2 linked regions of the Pyxidicoccus xibeiensis genome follow. The protein of the gene in region 2 interacts with the protein of the main gene of each other region in a pairwise test. Links are inferred from orthologs where the notes say so. Each region holds a gene or a part of one and is shown on either strand. Other genes may lie near its edges.

Region 1 (3,403 bases), on a different replicon or contig from region 2:
CACAGCAGGCGGCGGTCGGCTGCAACGCGCTGCTCAGGGACGGGCACGCGAGGGCGTGTACGGGCCCGGCGGATGTATTGAAGGCGCTGGGCATCACCCCCGGAGTCACGGTGTCACCGGGGAAGGGAGATTCGTGGGACGCGCTCTCCGCGGAAGCGAAGGGCGCTTATGAGGTGTTGGACCGGGTTCCCCGGACATTCGATGAGGTGCTGGTCGGCAGCACCCTCTCCCCGGCGGCGCTCGCCAGCGCGCTGGTGGAACTGGAATTGACGGGTCTGGTCATCCAGCACCCGGGACGGTTGTACGAAAAGGTCTAGGTAGGAGAGTCATGGCCACGCGGACGAAGAAGAAGGCGGAAGACACGGAGGCGACCGAGGACACGGCGCCCCGCAAGGCGACCAAGAAGGCCGCCAAGAAGAAGCCTGCGGCCAAGGCGAAGAAGGCAAAGGCGAAGAAGACCGCGGCCCGCCGCCGCGCCACCAAGGGTGACGACGACACGCTCCCCACCGTCGACGCAGACGCGGACGGCGAGGAGCCCGTCGCGCGCCGGGGCAAGGGCCCGCACTACCTCGTGGTGGTGGAGTCGCCCGCGAAGGCGAAGACCATCAAGAAGTACCTGGGCACCGGCTACACGGTGAAGGCCTCCGTGGGCCACGTGAAGGACCTGCCCAAGAGCAAGATTGGCGTCGACGTCGAGCACGACTTCCAGCCCGAGTACGAGGTCATCAAGGGCAAGGAGAAGGTGCTCAACGAGCTGAAGAAGATGGCGAAGTCCGCCGACCGCGTCTTCCTCGCGACGGACCCCGACCGCGAGGGCGAGGCGATTGCCTGGCACATCAAGGAGGAGCTCGCCCACCCCGACGCCCTCCGCGTGACGTTCAACGAAATCACCAAGAAGGCCGTCCAGGAGGCCATCGCCCAGCCCCGCGAGCTGAACCAGGACAACTACGACTCGCAGCAGACGCGCCGCATCCTGGACCGGCTGGTGGGCTATCAAATCTCCCCGCTGCTCTGGCAGAAGATCCGCCGGGGCCTGTCCGCCGGCCGCGTGCAGTCGGTGGCGGTGCGCCTCGTCGTGGAGCGCGAGGCGGAAATCAAGGCCTTCGTCCCCGAGGAGTACTGGTCGCTGGACGCGCTGCTGGCCGGCCCCACCGGCCCGCCGCCCTTCAAGGCCAAGCTGTCCAAGGTGGACGGCAAGAAGATGGAGCTGAAGGACCGCGCCACCACCGAGGGGCTCGTCGCCGAGCTGCAGGGCGCCGACTTCGTGGTGGCCAAGGTGGACCGCCGCGAGCGCCGCCGCAACGCGCCCGCGCCCTTCATCACCTCCAAGCTGCAGCAGGAGGCCGCCAACCGGCTGTCCTTCACCGCCAAGAAGACGATGACGCTGGCCCAGAAGCTCTACGAGGGCGTACCCCTCGGCGAGGAGGGCCAGACGGCGCTCATCACGTACATGCGCACGGACTCCACGCGCCTGTCGGACGACGCGGTGGCGCAGGTGCGCGAGCTCATCGGCACGAAGTACGGCAAGGACTACCTGCCGGAAGAGCCGGTGGTGTACCGCTCCCGGAAGAGCGCGCAGGACGCCCACGAGGCCATCCGCCCCACGTCCCTGGAGTACCCGCCCGAGCGGGTGCGGCCCTTCTTCGAGGCCATGGACGAGCAGGACATGTTCCGCCTGTACGAGCTCATCTGGAACCGCTTCGTGGCGTGCCAGATGAAGCCGGCCGTCTATGACCAGACGAGCGCGGACATCTCCGCGGGCCGGGCCACCTTCCGCGCCTCCGGCAGCACGCTGAAGTTCCCCGGCTACCTCGCGGTGTACGGCGCGGGCCTCACCCCCGAAGAGGAGTCGGAGAAGGAGAAGGCCAAGGCCGCCGGCGACGAGGGCGCGGACGGCGCGGACGCCGTTGGCGAGCTGCCCGTGCTGAACGACGGCGACAAGCTGACCCTGCAGAAGCTGCTGCACGAGCAGCACTTCACCCAGCCGCCCCCGCGCTTCAGCGAGGCCACGCTGGTGAAGGAGCTGGAGGAGCGCGGCATCGGCCGGCCGTCCACCTACGCGGCCATCCTGTCCACCATCCAGGACAAGAAGTACGTGGAGAAGCTGGAGGGCCGCTTCCGGCCCACCGACCTGGGGCAGATGACCAACGAGATGCTGGTCAAGCACTTCCCCCACGAGCTGGACGTCACCTTCACCGCCACCATGGAGGAGAAGCTCGACCAGATCTCCGAGGGCGGCACCAGCTGGAAGGCAGTGCTGCACGACTTCTACGGGCCCTTCAAGGAGACGCTCGAGAAGGCGAAGGCGGAGATGCGCGACGTCAAGCGCGAGGAGATCAAGACCGACATCGCCTGCGAGAAGTGCGGCAACCTCTTCGTCATCAAGTTCGGGAAGATGGGGCACTTCCTCGCCTGCTCGAACTACCCCGACTGCAAGAACACCAAGGACTTCAAGCGGGACGCCGAGGGGAAGATCGTCATCGTGGAGGAGGAGACCACGGACGAGACGTGCGAGAAGTGCGGCAAGCCCATGGTCATCAAGCGCGGCCGCTTCGGGCGCTTCATGGCGTGCTCGGGCTACCCGGACTGCAAGACGTCCAAGCCCATCTCCATCGGCGTGGGGTGCCCGGACTGCAAGCAGGGCTACCTCACCGAGCGCCGCAGCGGCCGCGGGAAGATCTTCTTCGGCTGCAACCGGTACCCGGACTGCAAGTTCGCCGCGTGGGACAGGCCGCTCGCCGAGCAGTGCCCGCAGTGCGCGTCCCCATACCTCCTGCAGAAGTTCTCCAAGCGGGACGGCGCCTACATCTCCTGCCCCAACAAGGAGTGCGGGTACCGCCGGGAAGTCGTGGAGCAGGCAGGCGTACCGGCCGCACCGGAAGCTCCCTCGGCCGCTTGAAATCCCAGTAGTTCCAGGGGGCTGGCCCGCCCGCGTCTTGACACGCTCGGCGGGCCCGCCCTACAAGTCCAGGCTGCCCCCTCCTCGGGGAGAGTCTCGTGGGTGCCCGTGTCCGGACGGGCCCCCCTGGGGGGACGGGCGTCGAAAGGACTGCAGGCGCAATGATTCTCTCGGTGAGCGAGCTGCTGCTGGACGTGACCCTTGCGGCCACGGAAGGCGGCAAGATGGGCCTCACGGACTCCACCATCAAGTTCTTCAAGGATGGCGGTCCGTTCATGTTCGTGAACCTGTTCTGGCTGGCCTGCTCGTTGGCGGTGGCGCTCGAGCGCATCGTCACGGTGGTGTTCCGCTACAACCTGCCCGCGCCGCCGTTCATGGAGCAGATCGCCAAGCTGGTGCGCAGCGGCAACCTGGACCGCGCGGTGAAGGTGTGCGGCATGGCGCCCCACTCGCCGCTGGCGAAGGTCATCCGCGCGGGCCTGGTGAACGCCAACCGCGGCGAGA
Region 2 (3,121 bases):
TTGGCGGCCTTGTCCTCGCGCCACCAGTGCGTCATCCGCTCGTGGACCTCCGCTTCGTAGCCTTCCTTGCTCGGACGGTAGAAGACGGCACGCTCCAGCGGCGCGGGCAGGTACGTCTGCCCGGGCGCGTAGTGGTCCTTGAAGGTCCACGGCGGCTGGTAACCCTGCCCGTGTCCCAGCTCCTTCATCAGCTCCGTGGGGGCGTTGCGCAGGTGCAGCGGCGGGGCCGCGTTGGGGTGCTGCTCCAGGGCTTCCAGCGCCGCGTTCATCGCCTGGTAGGCGCGGTTGCTCTTCTTCGCCGTCGCCAGCGTGACGACGGCATGGGCCACGAAGAGCCGCCCCTCCGGCATGCCGATGGAGTGGAAGCTCTCCTCGCAGGCGCGGACGATGCCGATGGCCTCGGGCATCGCCATGCCCACGTCCTCCACCGCAATCACCTTGAGCCGGCGCCACAGCGACACCACATCGCCCGTCTGGAGCAGCTTCGCCGCCCAGAAGATGGCGCCCTGCGCGTTGGAGCCCCGGCACGACTTCTGGAGCGCGCTCAGCAGGTCGAAGTGCTCGTCCCCGTCCTTGTCGTGGCGCGACAGGCTGGTACCCACCGCCTCGCGGGCCAGCTCGGGCGTTATCTCCCCACCGTCGGCGGTGAGGCTGGCCGCGAACTCCAGTGCGCCCAGCGCCTTGCGCACGTCGCCCGCGCCTCCCTTCGCCAGCAGGGTCAGCGCCTCCTCGCCCACCGTCAGCTTCCGCGCCCCGAGCCCCCGCTTCGCGTCGTCGAGCGCCCGCGTGAGCGCACCCTGGATGTCCGCCAGGGTGAGCTCCTTGAGCTGGAAGACGCGGCACCGGCTGATGAGGGCGGGGCGCACCTCGAAGCTGACATTCTCCGTAGTGGCTCCCAGCAGGACGAGCAGACCGCTCTCCACGTGGGGCAGCGCCTGCTCCTGGACGTTCTTCGCCCAGCGGTGGATTTCGTCCACGAAGAGGACGGTGCGCCGGGAGTACTGGTTGCGCTGGCGCTCGGCCTCGGCCACCACTTCCCGGATGCGGGGGATGCCGTCCGACACCGCGGAGAGGATGACGAACTCCGCCTCGACGCTGGAGGCGAGCATGCGCGCCAGCGTCGTCTTGCCCACGCCCGGCGGGCCCCAGAACAGGGACGACACGATGGCCTTGCGCTCCATGAGCTGGCGCAGCGGAGCGCCAGGGCCGAGCAGGTGGGCCTGCCCGATGAACTCATCGGGCTTGCGCGGGCGCATCCGCTCGGCCAGCGGCGCGAAGCGGTTCACATCGACGGAAGCGGAGAAGAGGTCGGGGCCTGCGCTCATCGCCGTGGAGGCTCCCCTCTGCGGGGCCCACGGTCAACCTTCGGGCTCCTCCGCCTCGATGAGCACCTGTCCCTGGGTCAGGTCCAGGAGCGCCACCTTGAAGTCCTCCACGCGGCTGACGGGAAGCTCCAGGCGGTAGCCCACCGTGGCCGCGTACTCCTCCGACACCACCTGGACCTCGTATGAGGGCAGGAGCCGGCGCAGGCCGTCGATGCTCGCGTACTCCAGCTCGACGGCGAGTCGGACCTTCCGCACACGCTCCGTGGTGGGAAGGCCCTCCAGCGCCTGCTGGACGCCCGAGGTGTAGGCCCGCACCAGCCCGCCCTTCCCCAGCAGCGTTCCCCCGAAGTAGCGGGTGACGACCATGGCCACGTCCCCGACACCGCCGTGGAGCAGGGCCGTCAGCATCGGCCGGCCCGCCGTCCCGTGGGGCTCGCCGTCGTCACTCATGCCCACCTGCGCCGTGGAGCCCGGAGGCCCCACGACGTAGGCCCAGCAGTTGTGGTTCGCATCCGGGAACTCGTCGCGGACGCGGGCGATGAAGGCCTTCGCCTCCTCCACCGTCGGCGCGTGGGCGGCCGTGGTGATGAAGCGGCTCTTCTCGATGTCCTGCTCCACCCGGTGGAGCCCCGCCGGGATGCGGTAGCGCTTGTCGTCCATGGGTGCGCTGCCGCGCCTCAGCCGCGGCGCCCGCGTCCCCGGTAGAGGTCGTCATAGAGGTGCAGGAAGAGGTGCCCTCCCAGCGCGAGCCCCTGCTCGATTTCCTCCGCCGCTCGCGCGTCCTCTCCGTAGGGCCCGTCGAGCTGCAGGTAGAAGCCCTCCGCGTGCTCCTCGTCGAGCGTCGCGTGCGTCGGGTAGTGCGCCACCTCGGAGGCCACGAGCCACCCGCGCGAGACGATGCCGCGCCCCAGCTCCAGCGAGATGGCGCTGAAGAGGTCCTCGATGACGCCGAACACCGCGAGCCCGGTGAGCGGCGGGTCGAACGCGGCCAGGCCCGTCAGCGCGGCGTTGAAGGCGCGCACCTCGGGCCAAGTCCCGCTCCGGCGGACACGGCTCAGGTCGGCGCCCAACCGCTCCAGGAGCAGCAGGAACGTGCGCTCATGGCCGTGTCCCAGGTCTCCGCGCCCGTGCTCGTCGAAGACGTTCTCCACGAGGGGCAGCCGCTGGTCGGGCCGGGGCAGGCGGCTCGCCAGCAGGGCCATGGGCCGGGAGAAGTGCGAGACGGCGCCAAAGAACTGGAGCTGCGTCTCGATGAAGGCCTCGCGCGCTAACGAGCCGTCCCTCAGCGCGCGCAGGTAGGGCGACTCCAGCGCATTCCACTCCGCCTTCAGTCCGGTGATGTGATGGCGCAGCTTCAGATTTCGGAGGACGGAAGGTGCACCCATGCTGTCGCTTCTACCGGGAAGGAGAGGTCGAGAGAATAGACGGTGCACACCGAGTCGGGGGCCAGGCCCGCGCTGCGCAACCATTCCGTGTGGCCCACCAGCCGCTCATCGACGCTGAAGCAGGCGAGCGCGTCCCCGCCCCGGGCCACGAGCTCTTCACCGCAGGTGCGCAGGTATTCCGCCCAGCCGTGGGGCCACGCCTCGGGCGGCGCCGCGAGGTGCACGAGCGGCCAGGGACTGCGCGTCGACAGTCGCTGGAGGTCCTTGCTCCCGGCCGTGGTGCACCAGCCCGCCCCTTCGAGCCTCCGCCCCGGCGCCGGCCCCAGGAGCAGTCCCTCCCCCGGTGGCAGCCCGGGCCCGCCCCGAGCGTCCAGCTCCGCGAGCCGGGAGGGCGGGACGAAGTAGAGCGCC

What was found.
Region 1: the proteins of LXT23_RS44235 (region 2) and topA interact in binary tests that used the Escherichia coli proteins (3 or more experiments, as listed by UniProt). The link is inferred for Pyxidicoccus xibeiensis from one-to-one orthologs.

The regions. Positions count from the first base shown.
Region 1 is NZ_JAJVKV010000010.1:93,415-96,817, reverse strand. Bases 21-3,113 are described here. They hold topA (type I DNA topoisomerase), read left to right. Parts: upstream 21-328; coding sequence 329-2,899; downstream 2,900-3,113. Other genes in these bases: LXT23_RS34805 (MotA/TolQ/ExbB proton channel family protein), read left to right, coding at 3,061-3,113; LXT23_RS34820 (DNA-processing protein DprA), read left to right, coding at 21-317. Also shown: more of LXT23_RS34820, read left to right, coding at 1-20; more of LXT23_RS34805, read left to right, coding at 3,114-3,403. UniProt on the Escherichia coli protein: Releases the supercoiling and torsional tension of DNA, which is introduced during the DNA replication and transcription, by transiently cleaving and rejoining one strand of the DNA duplex.
Region 2 is NZ_JAJVKV010000019.1:72,580-75,700, forward strand. Bases 173-2,983 are described here. They hold LXT23_RS44235 (YigZ family protein), read right to left. Parts: upstream 1,986-2,983; coding sequence 1,359-1,985; downstream 173-1,358. Other genes in these bases: LXT23_RS44230 (replication-associated recombination protein A), read right to left, coding at 173-1,325; LXT23_RS44240 (TenA family transcriptional regulator), read right to left, coding at 2,003-2,710; LXT23_RS44245 (GNAT family N-acetyltransferase), read right to left, coding at 2,680-2,983. Outside these bases: more of LXT23_RS44230, read right to left, coding at 1-172; more of LXT23_RS44245, read right to left, coding at 2,984-3,121.